Regions from separate parts of the Vogesella oryzagri genome, predicted to be linked through region 2. Evidence: riboswitches for the same ligand, from Rfam matches in the RefSeq annotation. Region 2 holds a riboswitch; each other region holds the start of a gene.
The links. Region 2 has a riboswitch for glycine ahead of glyA (serine hydroxymethyltransferase). Riboswitches for the same ligand answer to the same signal wherever they lie in the genome.
Positions count from the first base shown of each region.

Region 1 (5,876 bases), on a different contig from region 2:
GCATTCCGAGAATATCCAGCACATCAGCAATACCTTTGCGCCTTGTGGCAAGACGGCTTATCGCCTGGCGCGTGGATAACGATATGGTGCAGGGGCGCAAGATCCGGGTAGTGGTGGTGGATGATTCCGCGCTGATCCGCGAAGTGCTGGGCAAGATCATCAATGCTGCACCGGATATGGAAGTGGTGGCGCTGGCGCCCGACCCGGTGGCGGCACGCGAGCGTATCCGTGAAACCAATCCGGACGTGATCACGCTGGATGTGGAAATGCCGCGCATGGACGGGCTGGAGTTTCTGCGCCGGCTGATGAGCCTGCGGCCAACCCCGGTGCTGATGATTTCCTCTTTGACCGCTGCCGGCTCCGACATCGCCCTGCGCGCGCTGGAACTGGGCGCCGTGGACTGCATCGCCAAGCCGCAGGGGGATATCGGCCGTGGCATGCAGGGGTATGCCGAGCTGATCTGCGAGAAAATCCGCACCGCCGCTGCTGCGCGCGTGCAGTTACCGAGCCGCTTCATCCAGCAAACGGCGACGCCGCTGGCCACCGCGCCCGGCATGACCATCCTGCGCAAGGAGGCGGTGATCGTGGTGGGCGCCTCCACCGGCGGCACCGAGGCGCTGCGCGAGTTCCTCAGCAGCCTGCCGGCCAATACCCCGCCGGTGCTGGTGGTGCAGCATATGCCGGAGCATTTCACCCTGTCGTTTGCGCAGCGACTGGACCAGTGCTGCGCCATGACCGTGTGCGAGGCAAGCGATGGCCAGCCGCTGGCTGCCGGCAATATCTATATCGCCCCCGGGCACTCCCATTTGAGCATCGTCAGTCGTGGCGGGCAGCTGTTTACTCACCTGGCGCAGAGCGAGCCAGTGAATCGCCACCGCCCGGCGGTGGATGTGCTGTTCGATTCGGCGGCCACGCTGCTGGGCAAGCGGGCGGTGGGGGTGATTCTTACCGGCATGGGCAAGGATGGCGCCGCCGGCATGCTGCGCATGCGTGAAGCCGGTAGCTACAACTTCGGCCAGGATCAGTCCTCGTGCGTAGTGTATGGCATGCCGCGTGCCGCCTACGAGCTGGGCGCGGTGCATGAGGTCGTACCGCTGCCGTGCATGGCCGAGCGGGTGCTGGCCTATCTGTGCGGCCAACGTAAGCGGGAGGACTGATGCCAAAAGGTCATGCCGCGCACCGTTATTTCGATAAGCATTTCAACAAGAATGCCGCCAAGCTGTTGCCGGGCGAATATCAGGCCACCGACGACGGTCTGCTGCTGGTGACGGTACTGGGCTCCTGCGTGTCGGCCTGTCTGCGCGACCGGGTTACCGGTATCGCCGGCATGAACCACTTCATGCTGCCGGATCAGGGCAGCAGCAGCAGCGACCGGCTGATGCCGGCCCGCTTCGGCACCCATGCCATGGAGCTGCTGATCAACGACATGCTCAAGCTGGGCGCCAACCGCCGCACGCTGGAAGCCAAGGTATTCGGCGGTGGCAGCGTACTGGATGGCATGACCAAGGTGAATATCGGTCAGCGCAATGCCAGTTTCGTGCATGCCTTCCTGGCACAGGAACATATCCCCATCGTGGCGGAAGATTTGGGGGCGGATATTGCGCGCAAGGTGTATTTCTTTACTGATAGCGGCAAGGTGCTGATCAAGAAAATCCGCCCGCAGCAGACCCTGGTGCAGGAAGAGGACAGCTACCGCCGCCGTATCGACCGCGATACGGAAAGCAAGGGCAGCGGCGATATCGACCTGTTTATCTGAGCCGCCGCGTCAGCGTTCCAGCAGATCCCGCTTGTCGCTGACGCCGGCCCAGTGCTCGTGGTCGGACAGCGGCTCTTTCTGGCTGACGATCACTGGCCAGGTTTTCGACAGCTCGGCGTTCAGCGCCAGCATCACCAACTGGCCCGGCGGCAGTTCCTCTTCGGTGGTGATGGCGTCGATCGGGCATTCCGGCACGCACAGCGTGCAGTCGATGCATTCGTCCGGGTCGATCACCAGGCAATTGGGGCCTTCATGAAAGCAGTCCACCGGACACACTTCCACGCAGTCGGTGTATTTGCATTTGATGCAGGCTTCAGTTACAACGTGCGTCATTTCCCGCCCTCCGTCAGTCGCCGGCCGCCCCGTGCCAACGGGGGCCTGTCTGTGATTATTGTCTGCCCGTCCTCGTATGTCTGCCCTGAATCCTGATTATCGTGGTCGTTTCGCCCCCAGCCCCACCGGCTTGCTGCATGCCGGTTCGCTAACCACGGCGGTCGGCAGCTATCTCGAAGCCCGCTGCCGTGGTGGCCAGTGGTTGCTGCGCATGGAAGATCTGGACCCGCCGCGTGAAATGCCGGGCGCTGCGGCCAACATTCTGCGCACGCTGGAAGCGTTCGGCTTCGAATGGGACGGCGAGGTGGTGTACCAGAGCCAGCGCCACCCGTTGTATCGCGCGGCACTGGACCAGCTCATTACCCAAGGCGATGCCTACGGTTGCGCCTGCACGCGCAAGGAAATCAGCGAGCACGGTCGGCGCGGCGTCGATGGCATGGTCTACCCCGGCACCTGCCGCCATGGCGTGGCAACGGGTCGCTCACCGCGCGCCTGGCGGCTGGCAGTGCCGGAGACCGAGCTGAGCTTCGACGACCGGCTGCAGGGGCATTACGTGCAGCAGCTACAGCGCGACATCGGCGACTTTGTGCTGCTGCGCGCCGACGGCTTCTGGGCCTACCAGCTGGCGGTGGTGGTGGACGACATCGCGCAGGGCATCAATGACATCGTGCGCGGCGCTGATCTGCTGGTGTCCACGCCGCGCCAGCTATGGTTGCGCCAGTGTCTGGCGGGGCCGGCGGTGACGCACTGCCACCTGCCGCTGATGGTCAATGCCGCCGGCGAGAAGTTGTCCAAGCAGACGCTGGCACCCGCCATTTCACCGCAGGCGGCGGCAGGGGAGTTGCGGCTGGCGTTGCAACGGCTCGGGCATCTGCCACCGGCGGAGCGGCAGTCGCTGCCAGAGCTGTGGCAGTGGGCACTCGCCAACTGGTCGCTGGCCCGCGTGCCGGCTGGCCCGGTGACTATCGCTTGAGTTAAGGCGCGGCTGGTTATCGCGCCAGTGCTGTCAGGCGGGCTAAGGGGTTGGCCGCAAAGCGAAATATCATGATTGCCAGCTGTGCACTTGCCGCAAGTGCCTGAAAAATGGACAAAACCCGACTTGCCAAGCTGGCGGCGGACAACGATAATCCGGGCATTCCGCAGGAGAGTGTAGCCGCTGCTAGCGCAGTAGGCTGCCGCCGAAGGCGCAAGTGCACCCGCAATCGCTCAGGCAAAAGGACTGCAAGAATCGGATCGCAAGGTCCGTAGAATCTGGAGAGCGGCGCAATACGCGCCCACCGAAGGGGCTAACGGCGCAATGCCGGAAAATCTCAGGTGCAGGGACAGAGGGGTGTGAGCTAGCGGAAAAACTCACTCCGAGGACTTGCCCATGACGGCCCCGAAACGTACCCCCCTGTTTGATGCGCACATCGCCGCCAATGCAAAGATGGTCGACTTTGCCGGCTGGGAAATGCCCATCCATTACGGCTCGCAGCTGAAAGAACATGAAATCGTGCGTAGTGACGCCGGCATGTTCGATGTTTCCCACATGACCGTGGTGGACATCAGCGGCAGCGATGCCAAAGCCTGGCTGCAAAAGTTGATTGCCAACGACGTGTCCAAGCTGGGCTTCGAAGGCAAGGCACTGTACTCCGGCATGCTCAACGAGCAAGGCGGCGTGGTGGACGATCTGATCGTGTACCTGGCCGCCAACGGCTACCGCATGGTGATCAACGCCGGCACCACCGACAAGGATCTGGCGTGGATGGACAAGCAGTCCGCCGGCTTCGACGTGCAGCTGCAGGTACGCCGCGATCTGGCCATGCTGGCAGTGCAAGGCCCGCAGGCTATTGCCAAAGTCTGTGCCGTGAAGCCGGACTGGGCCGCTTCCATCCAGGGCCTGAAAGTATTCCAGGGTCTGCCGTTCGGCGACTGGTTTGTGGCCCGCACCGGTTACACCGGTGAAGACGGCCTGGAAATCATGATCCCGGCCGCCGAAGCCATCCCTTTCTTCCAGCAGCTGCAGGCAGCCGGCGTAGCGCCGATCGGCCTGGGCGCGCGCGACACCCTGCGTCTGGAAGCCGGCATGAACCTGTACGGCCACGACATGGACGAAACCGTGTCGCCGCTGGAAGCTGGCATGGGCTGGACCATTGCCTGGAATCCGGAAGAGCGTGACTTCATCGGCCGCCAGGCACTGCAAGCGCAGAAAGCCGCCGGCGTGGCCATGAAGCAGGTCGGCCTGGTGCTGGAAGGCCGCGGCGTGCTGCGCGAAGGCCAGAAAGTAGTGGTCGATGGCCAGGAAGGCATCATCACCAGCGGCACCTTCTCCCCGACCCTGAAACACTCCATCGCCATCGCGCGTGTCCCGGCCACTACCGGCGCTACCGCCCAGGTGGACCTGCGTGGCACCCTGACCGAGGTGCGCGTGGTGAAAATGCCGTTCGTGCGCAACGGCAAGAAAGTTTTTGAATAAGCTGGTGTATAACGACGTGGCGAGAGCGTCACCCCGGTAATACCCAATCAAGATCCAAACTATCTGCATCAGGAGAATCACATGAGCAACATCCCCGCCGAACTGAAATACGTTTCCAGCCACGAATGGCTGCGTCTGGAAGCTGACGGTACCGTTACCGTGGGCATCACCGAGCATGCACAAGAGCTGCTGGGTGACATCGTGTTCGTGGAACTGCCGACCGTAGGCAGCGCACTGGGTGATGGCGAGCAGGCTGGCGTGGTGGAGTCGGTAAAAGCCGCCTCCGACATCTACGCCCCGATCGCCGGTGAAGTGCTGGAAGTGAACGGCGAACTGGAAGCCACTCCAGACCTGGCCAACAGCGAGCCGTACGGCGCAGGCTGGTTCTTCAAGATCAAGCCGGCCAACGCCGCCGATCTGGACAAGCTGCTCGACGCCGCTGCCTACGCAGCCGAAATCGGCGCCTGATCGAATGGCCCTGCTGTCACAAGACAGCGGGGCTTTTTTGCTTTTAGCCACGAAAGCACACGGAAGGACATGGCCATGACCGCCGCTGCGGCCAACCTTGTCGCCTGTGTTTCCGTGTGTTTTCGTGGCAATGAAATACGGAACCGAAGACATGTCGCTCTCGCAACTCTTCAATCATCAAGAATTCATCGAACGCCACATTGGCCCGTGCGAGGCCGAGAAGGCCGAGATGCTGGCCTATGTCGGCGCCAGCTCCTTCGAGGACCTGGTGGCACAGACCGTGCCGGCCAATATCCGCTTCAACCGCAACCTGGATCTGCCGCCGGCGCAGCGTGAAGCCGACGCCCTGGCCGACCTGAAAGCGGTGGCCAGCAAGAACGTGGTGAACAAGTCCTTCATCGGCCTGGGTTACTACCCGGTGCTGACCCCGGGCGTGATCCTGCGCAACGTGCTGGAAAACCCGGGCTGGTACACCGCCTACACCCCGTACCAGGCGGAAATCGCCCAGGGCCGCCTGGAAGCGCTGCTGAACTTCCAGCAGATGGTGATCGACCTCACCGGTCTGGAAATCGCCAACGCCTCGCTGCTGGACGAAGCTACCGCCGCCGCCGAAGCGATGGCCATGGCACGCCGCGTGTCAAAGTCCAAATCCAACCAGTTCTTCGTCGACAGCCGCGTGCTGCCGCAGACCCTGGACGTGATGCAGACCCGCGCCGAATACTTCGACTTCGAACTGGTGCTGGGTCACCCGGAAGAAGCCGGCAATGGCGACTACTTCGGCGTGCTGTTCCAGTACCCGGGCGAATCCGGCGAGCTGCTGGACCTGACCCCGTACATCGCCGCGGCCAAGGCCAAGGGCGCACT
Region 1 covers NZ_JBEFLD010000007.1:122,077-127,952, forward strand. Annotated here, with positions in the region: gene ABNW52_RS14045 (CheR family methyltransferase) at 1-79, shown strand, start outside; gene ABNW52_RS14050 (protein-glutamate methylesterase/protein-glutamine glutaminase) at 72-1,157, shown strand; gene cheD (chemoreceptor glutamine deamidase CheD) at 1,157-1,756, shown strand; gene fdxA (ferredoxin FdxA) at 1,766-2,089, opposite strand; gene gluQRS (tRNA glutamyl-Q(34) synthetase GluQRS) at 2,166-3,062, shown strand; glycine riboswitch at 3,220-3,321, shown strand; glycine riboswitch at 3,331-3,425, shown strand; gene gcvT (glycine cleavage system aminomethyltransferase GcvT) at 3,459-4,544, shown strand; gene gcvH (glycine cleavage system protein GcvH) at 4,626-5,012, shown strand; gene gcvP (aminomethyl-transferring glycine dehydrogenase) at 5,164-5,876, shown strand, end outside.
Region 1: another riboswitch for glycine. It lies ahead of gcvT (glycine cleavage system aminomethyltransferase GcvT); the one in region 2 lies ahead of glyA (serine hydroxymethyltransferase).

Region 2 (5,876 bases):
GGTCGCAGGTCAGGCCCAGGTTGTGCTCCATGCCGATCTCGGCGGCATTTTCCACCTGTTCCGGCGTGCCGCCCATCACCTCGGCCAGGCCGCCTGCCGCCATCGAACAGGCGGAGCCGACCTCGCCCTGGCAACCGACTTCGGCGCCGGAGATGGAGGCGTTAAGCTTGAACAGGATGCCGATGGCACCGGCGGTGAGCAGGAAGCGCACCACGCCGTCGTCGCTGGCGCCGGGCACGAAGCGGGCGTAGTAGTGCAACACCGCCGGCACGATGCCGGCCGCGCCGTTGGTCGGTGCGGTGACCACGCGGCCGCCGCCGGCGTTTTCCTCGTTCACCGCCAGCGCGTACAGGTTCACCCAGTCCATCACAGTCAGCGGGTCACGCAGGCTGGCTTCCGGCGTCGACAGCAGCTTGCGGTGCATGTCGGCGGCGCGGCGTTTTACTTTCATGCCGCCGGGCAGGATGCCTTCGTGCGCACAGCCGCGCTGCACGCAAGCCTGCATCACGTGCCAGATGCCCAGCAGGCCGGCGCGCACTTCTTCCTCGCTGCGCCAGGCTAGCTCGTTCTCCAGCATGATCTGGCTGATCGGCTTGCCATGCTCCTTGCACAGTGCCAACAGCTCGGCCGCGTTCTTGAACGGGTGGCGCAGCTCGGTGGCGCCCGGTGGTACGAAGCCGGCGTCCACCGCCGCTTCGTCCACCACGAAACCACCGCCCACCGAGTAATACGCCCGCTTGACGATGACTTCGCCGCGGTCGTCGCGCGCCTCGAAGGTCATGCCGTTGGGGTGGTAGGGCAGCGATTTGCGCTTGTGCAGCACCAGGTGTTCACCTTCCGCGAATAGCACCTCGTGGCTGCCCAGCAGTCGCAGCCGCTTGCTGTCACGAATCGCCGCCACCATCGCCGGCACGGCGTCGGTGTCGACTTCGTCCGGCAGTTCGCCCTGCAGCCCCAGCAGTACCGCGATGTCGGAGCCATGGCCCTTGCCGGTGGCGCCCAGCGAGCCGAACAGCTCGCAACGCACGCTGGCTACGGCGGCCAGCTGGCCGTCCTTCTCCAGGCGGGCGACGAACTGTCGCGCGGCGCGCATCGGGCCGACGGTGTGGGAGCTGGATGGGCCGATGCCGATCTTGAACAGATCAAACACGCTGATGGCCATGATCAGCTCTCGCTGACTGCGCGGTATACCGGATACGCGGCGCACAGCTCCGCTACCTGGCGTTTCACGCGTGCGCTCACTTCCGGGTTCTCGATGTCGTCGAGGATGTCGCACACCCAGTGCGCCACCTGGCGGGCTTCGGTTTCCTTGAAGCCACGGCTGGTGATGGCCGGAGTGCCGATGCGGATGCCGCTGGTCACGAACGGGCTTTGCGGATCGTTCGGCACCGCGTTCTTGTTCACGGTGATGTGGGCGGCGCCCAGCGCGGCATCGGCGGCCTTGCCGGTGAGGCCCTTGTCGATCAGGTTCAGCAGGAACAGGTGGTCATCGGTCTTGCCGGACACGATGCTGTAGCCGCGGGTCTGGAACACATGCACCATGGCGCGGGCATTGGCCAGCACTTGCTTCTGGTAGTCAACGAACTCCGGCTGCAGCGCTTCCTGGAACGCCACCGCCTTGGCGGCGATCACGTGCATCAGCGGGCCACCCTGGATGCCGGGGAATACCACCGAGTTCAGTTTCTTTTCCAGTTCCGGGTTGCTGGCCGCCAGGATCAGGCCGCCGCGCGGGCCGCGCAGGGTCTTGTGGGTGGTGGTGGTCACCACGTGGGCGTGCGGAATCGGGTTCGGGTACAGGCCGGCGGCCACCAGGCCGGCAACGTGGGCCATGTCCACGAACAGGTAGGCGCCGATGCTGTCGGCGATCTCGCGCATGCGCTTCCAGTCCACCACCAGCGAGTAGGCGGAGAAACCTGCCACGATCATCTTCGGCTGGTATTCATTGGCCATGCGCTGCACTTCGTCGTAGTCGATCTCGCCGGTTTCCGGGTTCAGACCGTACTGCACCGCGTGGTAGATCTTGCCGGAGAAGTTGACCTTGGCGCCGTGGGTGAGGTGGCCGCCGTGCGCCAGGCTCATGCCCAGCACGGTGTCGTGCGGTTCCAGCAGTGCCATGTACACGGCGGCATTGGCCTGGCTGCCGGAGTGTGGTTGCACGTTGGCGTAATCGGCGCCGAACAGCTGCTTGGCGCGGTCGATGGCCAGCTGCTCGACGACGTCCACGTGTTCGCAGCCGCCGTAGTAGCGCTTGCCGGGGTAGCCCTCGGCGTACTTGTTGGTGAGCTGGCTGCCCTGTGCCTGCATTACGCGCGGGCTGGTGTAGTTCTCGGAGGCAATCAGCTCGATGTGGTCCTGCTGGCGCTGGTCTTCGGCCTGCATGGCGGCCCACAGGGCGTCGTCGAAACCGGCAATCTGCATATCCTGGGTAAACATGGCGCTCTCCAAACGGGTGGGCTGCGGCCAACGTTGGCCGCAAGCCCGATAAACGGGGTGGGTGGTCGCTGGCGACCGTGCTTGCCCCCTCTGTCCGTTTGCCTGAGAGATTGGGCGCATCGGGTTGACGATGCGCCGTGCTGCCTTCGGCGAGATGCGCGGGCGGCGCATCTGCTCTCCAGAGAGCCTGGGCAGGACAGTTCTTTTGCCTGAGAGTTTTCGGGGCGATTCCCCTTCGGCGCCGCCGCTGGGGGCTACCCGGGCGATCTCTCCTGTCTGCCTGACATGGCTGTCAGTCAATCTAGAGAGCGCCTTGACGGGCGTCAATGCGTGCCGTCGGCGGCTTTTTCGCCATCCGGCGGCGGGTCTTGGCTGGCGGCGCGGGCAGGGCGGGAAAGTGCCGGAATTGCGTCGGTCATGGCATGAAAGCGGTCGGCTATGGCAATGCTTTGGCGCCGCTCGCCAGCATGGTGTGGCAATTATAATATTTTGATTTTTATGGGAAATGCGGCTTTTTTGCGACAGTCTGCCTGTGTTGCGGGCGACTATCGCTTGCGGTGATGTGGCGGAGATGAACTTTCGTTATCGATTGTAATCGATTCGTAAAAATACATTTATATGATCAGTATCGAACATTTGTGTCGCAATCTTGATGTTGCATTGCACAAGATGGCGCTACAATTGCGGTGTAGTTTGATGACTGAAAAACATATTGGACGCTGAAATGAAATACATTATCTCTAGCCTGCTGGCACTGCTGCGTAACAAGAACATTCAACTGGAAGCCGGCCTGCGCGTGAATTACGCCCCGCATGGCTATGTGAAAAAGTTCGACGGCACCGTGGTTGCCTACGACAAGGCGCGTGGCGTACTGGTGGCCTGGCCGCGTGGCGGTAGCGACTGGTTGTCGAAGGAAGATCTGGCAGTCATCTGCTGAAATATTCGGATATGAAAAACGGCTCGCAACTGGCGGGCCATTTTTATTTGCACTGCCGGCTGCGCAAATAAAAAACGCGCACCGGAGTGCGCGTGACAGGTGTGGAGTCGGGTCAACGAATGGCTTCGGCCCTGGGCGGATACCACAGCAGGGCCGCCTGCGGGTCACGGGCGGCGGCTTCGGCCAGCTTGGCCGGCTGCCGGCCGGCGACAAAGTAGGGTGCCTGCGAGCGCGGCAGTGGCGCACGGCCGCGGATGCGGTCGGCGATCTTCTCCGCCATCATGATGGTGGGCGCGTTGAGGTTGCCGGTGGTGACCTGCGGCATGATCGAGGCATCCACCACGCGCAGCCCGCTCAGGCCGTGCACGCGGCCTTCGTTGTCCACTACCGCCATCGGATCGCTGGCGTCGCCCATCTTGCAGGTGCAGGACGGGTGCAGCGCGGTTTCGGCGTGTTCGCGCACGAAGGCGTCGATCTCGGCATCGCTCTTGATCATCATGCCCGGCTTGATTTCCTTGCCGCGGAACTCGTCCATCGCCTGCTGCGCGATGATCTCGCGGGTGATGCGCACCCCGGCGCGGAACTCGCGCCAGTCGGTGTCGTGCGCCATGTAGTTGAAGCGCAGGATCGGATGGTCGCGCGGGTCGCAGCTTTTCAGCTTCACGCTGCCGGTACTGGGCGAACGCATGGAGCCGACATGGCACTGGAAGCCGTGCGCCTTCACCGGGTTGCTGCCGTCGTAGTTCATCGCCAGCGGAATGAAGTGGTACTGCAGATTGGGCCAGGCGAAGCTTTCGTCGCTGCGGATGAAGCCGCCGGCCTCGAAGTGGTTGCTGGCGCCGATGCCGGTGCCGCGCAGATACCATTCGATGCCGATCGGCGGCTTGTTCCACCACTGCAGCGCCGGGTACAGCGACACCGGTTTGAGGCACTCGTACTGCAGGTACATTTCCAGGTGGTCCTGCAGGTTTTCGCCCACGCCCGGCAGGTGCGCCACGCTGTTGATGCCCATGGCGCGCAGCTCGTCGGCGTTGCCGACGCCAGAGCGCTGCAGCAGCTGCGGCGAGGCGATGGCGCCGTTGCTGACGATCACTTCGCGGCTGGCGAACGCCTCGTGCCAGCTGTCGCCCTGCAGATAGCTGACGCCGATGGCGCGCTTGCCGTCGAACAGGATGCGGTCGGCCAGCGCGCGGGTTTTCACCTGCAAGGTTGGCCGCTGCCGCGCGGTGTCCAGGTAGGCCAGCGAGGTGCTGCAGCGGCGGCCGTCAGCGGTGGTGGTGCGGTCCATCGGACCGAAGCCTTCCTGGCGGTAGCCGTTCAGGTCGTCGGTACGCGGGTGGCCGGCCTGCTCGCCGGCGGCGACGAAGGCGGCAAACAGCGGCGAGATGTCGGCCTTGGGGGTGGTGACGTGCAGCGGCCCGTTGTTGCCGTGATAGTCGTTGCCACCCTTGTCATAGGTTTCCGCCTTGCGAAAGTAGGGCAGACAGTCGCGGTAGCTCCAGTCCTCCAGCCCCTTGTTCGCGGCCCAGCCGTCGTAATCCATGGCGTTGCCGCGGATGTAGACCATGCCGTTGATCAGCGATGAGCCGCCCAACCCTTTGCCGCGGCCCTGGGTCATGATGCGGTTGCCCATGTGCGGTTCGGGCTGGGTGGTGTAGGCCCAGTTGTAGGTCTTGCCCTGCAGCGGGTAGGCCAGCGCGGATGGCATCTGCGTGCGCCAGTCCAGGCGCCAGTCCGGGCCGCCGGCTTCCAGCAGCAGCACGCTCACGCCCGGGTCTTCGGTCAGCCGCGCAGCCAGTACGCAGCCGGCCGAACCGGCGCCGACGATGATGTAGTCGAATTCCTGTTTCATGACCGTTCTCTTGCGGCCTCGGGCCGCGTTCAGGGTGGGCGCTTCGCTAGGTCAGCGCGGGCGTGGCAGACAAAACCGCGCTGCGTACCCGAGCCTGGGGACGCAACGCGGTGAGCGTGGTGTTGTCTGTGCTGTCTTATTCGTACGGGCAGGCGACGCCCGACAGCTCCACGTACACGCTCTTCAGCTGGGTGTAGTAGTCCAGTGTGACCAGGCTGTTCTCGTGGCCGATGCCGGATTCCTTCAGCCCGCCGAACGGCATTTCGATCGGCGTGATGTTGTAATTGTTGATCCAGCACACGCCGGCCTGCAGCTTCTCGGCCATGCGGTGGCCACGGGTCAGGTCGCGGGTGAATACCCCGGCGGCCAGGCCCAGGCGGGTGTTGTTGGCTCGCGCCAGCACTTCGGCCTCGTCCTTGAATTTCAGTACCGACATCACCGGGCCGAAGATTTCTTCGCGCACGATGCTCATGTCGTCGTGACAGCCGGCAAAGATGGTGGGGGCGATGAAGTGGCCGCCCTCGCAGCCCGGCACTTCCACGCGCTGGCCACCGGCCAGCAGGCTGGCGCCTTCGGCAATGCCCAGCTCGACGTAGCGCAGCACGTTGGCCGCATGGTCGCCGGAGATCTGCGCGCCGACCTGGGTGTCCGGCT
Region 2 covers NZ_JBEFLD010000004.1:451,428-457,303, reverse strand. Annotated here, with positions in the region: gene ABNW52_RS09925 (L-serine ammonia-lyase) at 1-1,162, opposite strand, end outside; gene glyA (serine hydroxymethyltransferase) at 1,165-2,433, opposite strand; glycine riboswitch at 2,520-2,619, opposite strand; glycine riboswitch at 2,621-2,718, opposite strand; gene ABNW52_RS09915 (hypothetical protein) at 3,158-3,370, shown strand; gene betA (choline dehydrogenase) at 3,483-5,222, opposite strand; gene betB (betaine-aldehyde dehydrogenase) at 5,359-5,876, opposite strand, start outside.

Region 3 (5,876 bases), on a different contig from region 2:
TCAGTTCGGTCACGCCCGGCGGCACGAAGCCGGCATCGATCGCCGCCTCATCCACCACGAAGCCGCCGCCCACCGAGTAGTAGGCGCGCTTGGACAGGCTGTTGCCGGCGGTGTCGAAGGCTTCGAAGATCATGCCGTTGGGGTGGTAGGGCAGGGCCTTGCGCTTGTACAGCAGCAGGTCTTCCGCTTCGTTGAAGGCAATGCGCTGCTGGCCGAGCAGGGAGATCGCCTTGTCGGCGCGGATGGTGGCCAGTATCTGTGGCACGGCATCGGTGTCCACCAGGTCGGGTTGCTCGCCGGCCAGGCCCAGCAGCACCGCGGTATCGGTGCCGTGGCCCTTGCCGGTAGCACCCAGCGAACCGAACATTTCCGATTTCACGCGCGTGGTGGCGGCCAGCAGGCCGTCTTTTTCCAGGCGGGCGACAAACTGCCGCGCGGCGCGCATCGGGCCGACGGTGTGGGAGCTGGACGGGCCGATGCCGATCTTGAACAGGTCGAAAACACTGATTGCCATGCTGCTTCTCTTGTCTGGTTGCGGTGCCGCCGTGGGTTGGCGGCACCCGGTTTACAGGGGGTGGCCCCGTGCTATTGGACAACGCGCCGCGGCCAGGGTTGACCGCAGCGCCACTACTATTTTAACGATAGACCGGATACGCGGCGCACAGCTCCGCAACCTGGCGTTTCACGCGTGCGCTCACTTCCGGGTTCTCGATGTCATCGAGAATGTCACACACCCAGTGCGCCACCTGACGGGCTTCGGTTTCCTTGAAGCCGCGGCTGGTGATGGCCGGGGTGCCGATGCGGATACCGCTGGTGACGAACGGGCTTTGCGGATCGTTCGGCACCGCGTTCTTGTTGACGGTGATGTGCGCGGCACCCAGTGCGGCATCGGCAGCCTTGCCGGTGAGGCCCTTGTCGATCAGGCTCAGCAGGAACAGGTGGTCGTCGGTCTTGCCGGACACGATGCTGTAACCGCGGGTCTGGAATACATGCACCATGGCGCGGGCGTTGGCCAGCACCTGCTGCTGGTAATCGACGAATTCCGGCTGCAGCGCTTCCTGGAATGCCACCGCCTTGGCGGCAATCACGTGCATCAGCGGGCCACCCTGGATGCCGGGGAATACCACCGAGTTCAGTTTCTTCTCCAGTTCCGGGTTGCTGGCCGCCAGGATCAGGCCGCCGCGCGGGCCGCGCAGGGTCTTGTGGGTGGTGGTGGTCACCACGTGGGCGTGCGGAATCGGGTTCGGGTACAGGCCGGCAGCCACCAGGCCGGCAACGTGGGCCATGTCCACGAACAGGTAGGCGCCAACGCTGTCGGCGATCTGGCGCATGCGCGCCCAGTCCACCACCAGCGAGTAGGCGGAGAAGCCGGCCACCAGCATCTTCGGCTGGTACTCATTGGCCATGCGCTGTACTTCGTCGTAGTCGATCTCGCCGGTTTCCGGGTTCAGGCCGTACTGCACCGCATGGTAGATCTTGCCGGAGAAGTTGACCTTGGCGCCGTGGGTGAGGTGGCCGCCGTGGGCCAGGCTCATGCCCAGCACGGTGTCGTGCGGTTCCAGCAGTGCCATGTACACGGCGGCATTGGCCTGGCTGCCGGAGTGCGGCTGCACGTTGGCGTAGTCGGCGCCGAACAGCTGCTTGGCGCGGTCGATGGCCAGCTGCTCGACTACGTCCACGTGTTCGCAGCCGCCGTAGTAGCGCTTGCCGGGGTAGCCCTCGGCGTACTTGTTGGTGAGCTGGCTGCCCTGTGCCTGCATTACGCGCGGGCTGGTGTAGTTCTCGGAGGCAATCAGCTCGATGTGGTCCTGCTGGCGCTGGTCTTCGGCCTGCATGGCGGCCCACAGGGCGTCGTCGAAACCGGCAATCTGCATATCCTGGGTAAACATCGCGTATCTCCTGGTCGCCGGCGCAGGCGGCAAAAGGTTGGCCGCACCGCGCCTTGAATAAAACGGGCGGTGACGGGCGGACGGTCTGCTGGATGCGGCAGACAGATGGATGGATGGGCGTCCGCCCGGTATCACCGGACGATGCCCCCTCTGTCCCTTTGCCTGAGAGATTGCGGCGCAGTGTGCACTGGCCATGCTGCCTTCGGCGAGGCCGCGCCGTGTGGCGGGCCTACTCTCCAGAGTGCCTGACCAGCGCAGTTCTTTTGCCTGAGAGTTTCTGGGGCGATTCCCCTTCGGCGCTGCCGCTGGACGCTTGTCCGGGCAGTCTCTCCTGCGCTGGTGGCGGCCAACCTTGCAATCGGCCGCGTGGCTTGGCGCAATCTAGAGAAGGTGGCCGAGGCTGTCAACGCATGTCGGACAGTATTCTATGTGCAGCTGCAGCATGCAGCGGCGTGGCAGATGTAAAAACACCCCACCGGGCACGTGGCGTGCCTGCGGGGAGCTGCTGATGCTGCGTTGCGTCAGGCGCTGGCGGCGGTGAAGCGGCGGCGATGATGTTGCGGGGTTTCCGCTTCATCCAGAATGGCCACCGCCAGGTCGGCTACGCTGATGCCGGCCGGGGCGTCGCCGGCCATCAGCAGCTCGTCGCCGCCCAGGCGGTAGTGGCCGCTGCGCGCGCCCGGTGCCAGCAGGGCCGGCGGCGACACGAACGCCCAGTCCAGCTGCTGTTCGCCCTGCAACTGCTGCAGCGCCTGGCGTGCGCCTTCGGCGCCTTCCTTGTATTCGGCAGGGAAGTGCGGGGTGTCGATCAGCTGCACGCCGGGCGCCACGTACAGGCTGCCGGCGCCGCCTACCTCGATGAAGCGCGCCACGCCGGCGGCCTTGACCCCGGCGACGATGGCGGCATGGCCCTGCAGGAACAGCTGGCGGATGTCGGCCTTGTCCCAGCCCGGATTGAAGGCGCTGATCACCACGTCGTGGCCGCGCACCGCGCTGGCGATGCTGTCGGCGTCGTAGGCATTGGCCGCCACTACTGTCAGGTTGGCCGCTGCGGTTACGCGTTCGGGGCGGCTGACAATGGCGCTGAGCTGGTGGCCGCGGGCCAGGGCTTCCTGCTGGATGGCGCTGCCGACAAAGCCGCTGGCGCCGATAAGGGCAATCTTCATGTGGACTCCTTCACGAGGGGTGAAACATGAGTCCATGGTAGTAAACGGCAGTGGACTTGATAATCCATGCTATTTTTCATTCATTGTGAAGTGGTGCTACATAAATGGATGAATTGCGCAGCATGGCGGTGTTTGCCACGGTGATTGAGAAGGGGTCGATGAACAGTGCGGCGGCAACGCTGGGCATGACGCCATCGGCGGTGAGTCAGCACGTGCGCCGGCTGGAGCAACTGCATGGCGTGGTGCTACTGCACCGTACCACCCGCAAGCTCAGCCTGACCGAGGCCGGCAGTCTGTTCTACCAGGGCTGTGCGCAGATGTTGGCCGCCGCGCGCCAGGCGGAAAGCCAGCTGGCGGCCATGCGCGAAGCACCCAGCGGTGAGTTGCGCATTTCCGCGCCCAGCGGTTTTGCCGGCGGTGTGCTGGGCGAGGCGCTGGCGCCGCTGCTGGCGGCTAACCCCGGGCTGAGCCTGCAACTGTTTTTTCACGATGAGCTGGTGGATCTGACCGACTTGCGCATCGATCTGGCGTTGCGGGCCGGCAACCTGCCGGACTCCACCCAGGTGGCGCGCTATCTGTGCGACTGGCCACTGCTGTTGTGTGCGGCTCCGGCGTACCTGGCGGCGGCGGGCGAGCCGCAGCAGCCGGCCGAGTTGGCTCGGCACGCCATGATCGGCGTCAACCCGCGCGGCGGCGCGCAATTCCCGCTGCAATTGACGCGTGGCGAAGAGGTGCAGCGGTTGACGCTGCCGGCGCGCATTGCCAGCAACAGCATGCTGTCGGCGCGGGCATTCGCGCTGGCCGGCATGGGCATTGCGCTGCAGCCGGAGCCGGAAATCCGCCGCGAACTGGCTGCCGGGCTGCTGCAGCAGCTGTTGCCGGAGTGGCGGGCACCCGCATTACCCATCTATCTGGTGACGCCACGGCGCGATGCGCAGCCGGCCAAGGTAAGGCATGCGCTGGCCGCTTTGCAGGTGGCGCTGGGTAAACGTGCAGATTGAATATTGTCGTCTGTACGACTGGAATTTTCCGCTGTTTAAACCTAACATGTCGAAATTGTGAATTTGTTTTAAATCAATTCAATGTCATGGTAATGCCGACTTTATTGCCGAAAGTGCATGAAATTGTTTTCTGGCTATAACAGGAACGGGGCCATGTCCTCGGTAGTACCATCCACCATCGCACAAATCAATAAACAGGGGAAAAACCAATCATGTCTTTGCGCACAAAATTGATGGCATTTGTGCTGCTGGTGATAGCAGCACTCGCCGTCGTCTTCTGTGGTGTGGCCTACTGGAAAATGAGTGACACGCTGGAAAGCCAGATTGAAGGCCAGATCAAGATGGCGGCCGACAATAAGGTGAGCTTTGTCTCCGAATGGGTGCAGGTGCGTCAGAACATTGTGGCGGCCGTGTTGCCGCGCTTTGGCACCGGTGAACTCAAGCCCATCCTCGATCAGGCGCAGAATGCCGGCAAGTTCGACGATATGTACGTCGGCCAGCCGGACAAAACCATGACCCAGTTCTCCGGCGGCACCCCGGTACCGCCGGGCTACGATCCGACCGGTCGTCCGTGGTTCCTGGCCGCCAAGGATGCCAACGGCCCGATCGCCTCGCCGCCGTACATCGATGCTGCCACCAAGCGCCCGATCATCACCTTTGCCCAGGCGCGCAAGGATGGCGGCCAGCTGGTGGCCGTGGCCGGTGGTGACGTGACGCTGGCGCGCGTGGTGGAGGAAGTGGTGTCCGCCAAGCTGCCGGGCGATGGTTATGCCTTCCTGATCACTGCCGAAGGGGACGTGATTGCCCACCCACAGAAAGATTCCGGCCTGAAGAAGATCAGCGACGTGGTACCGGGCTTCGACCTGGGCGCGCTGAACAAGGACGGTCAGATCCAGTTTGCCGATATCGATGGCAGCAAGCAGATGGTGGCGCTGTTCCCGGTGCCGAAAACCAGCTGGCTGCTGGGGGTGATGGTGCCGCACGCGGCCGCCATGGCGCCGGCGCGCCAACTGATGCTGGTGATGGTGGGGCTGGCGGTGGCCGGCATGCTGCTGGCCAGTGTCTTTGCCTACGTGGGGGTAACCCGCATGCTGTCCGGCCTGGGTAGCCTGCACAAGGCGATGCAGGAAGTGGCCAGCGGTCACGGCGACCTGACCAAGGTGTTGCCGGTGGGCAACCGTGACGAAGTGGGGCAGATTGCCGACGCCTTCAACCAGTTTGTGGCCAAGCTGCGCGAGATGTTCCTGACCGTGCGTGACGAGTCCGATGCGCTGGCACGCGACGCCTCCGACCTGAGCCGCGTGGCCGAGCAGATCGGCCAGGATTCGCGCGTGCAGTCCACCGAGCTGTCCGCCACGGCGGCCACCATCGAGGAAATCACTGTCAGCATCAACCACATCGCCGATCACGTGGGCGAAACCGAGCAACTGGTGGCGCAATCGCGTACCAACTCGGTGGAGTCGCATCGTGCCATGGCCGAAGTGGAGCGCGAAGTCGCTTCCATTCAGGAGGCGGTGGCCTCGCTGCATAACGTGATGGGCAGCCTGTCCGGCCAGTCCGAGCAGATCAAGGGGATAGTCGGCGTGATCCGCGACATCGCCGACCAAACCAACCTGTTGGCACTGAACGCGGCGATTGAAGCCGCCCGTGCCGGCGAATCCGGCCGCGGCTTTGCCGTGGTGGCCGACGAAGTGCGCAAGCTGGCCGAGCGTACCGCCACCGCCACCGTGCAGATCGCCGAGATGATCGACACCGTGATCCGCCGCACCGGTGAAGCCATTGAGCACGCCGACACCACCAACGAGAAGGTGTCTTCTGGT
Region 3 covers NZ_JBEFLD010000011.1:6,448-12,323, forward strand. Annotated here, with positions in the region: gene ABNW52_RS17635 (L-serine ammonia-lyase) at 1-514, opposite strand, end outside; gene glyA (serine hydroxymethyltransferase) at 636-1,889, opposite strand; glycine riboswitch at 2,036-2,133, opposite strand; glycine riboswitch at 2,135-2,233, opposite strand; gene ABNW52_RS17645 (NAD(P)-dependent oxidoreductase) at 2,411-3,055, opposite strand; gene ABNW52_RS17650 (LysR family transcriptional regulator) at 3,160-4,056, shown strand; gene ABNW52_RS17655 (methyl-accepting chemotaxis protein) at 4,269-5,876, shown strand, end outside.
Region 3: another riboswitch for glycine. It lies ahead of glyA (serine hydroxymethyltransferase); the one in region 2 lies ahead of glyA (serine hydroxymethyltransferase).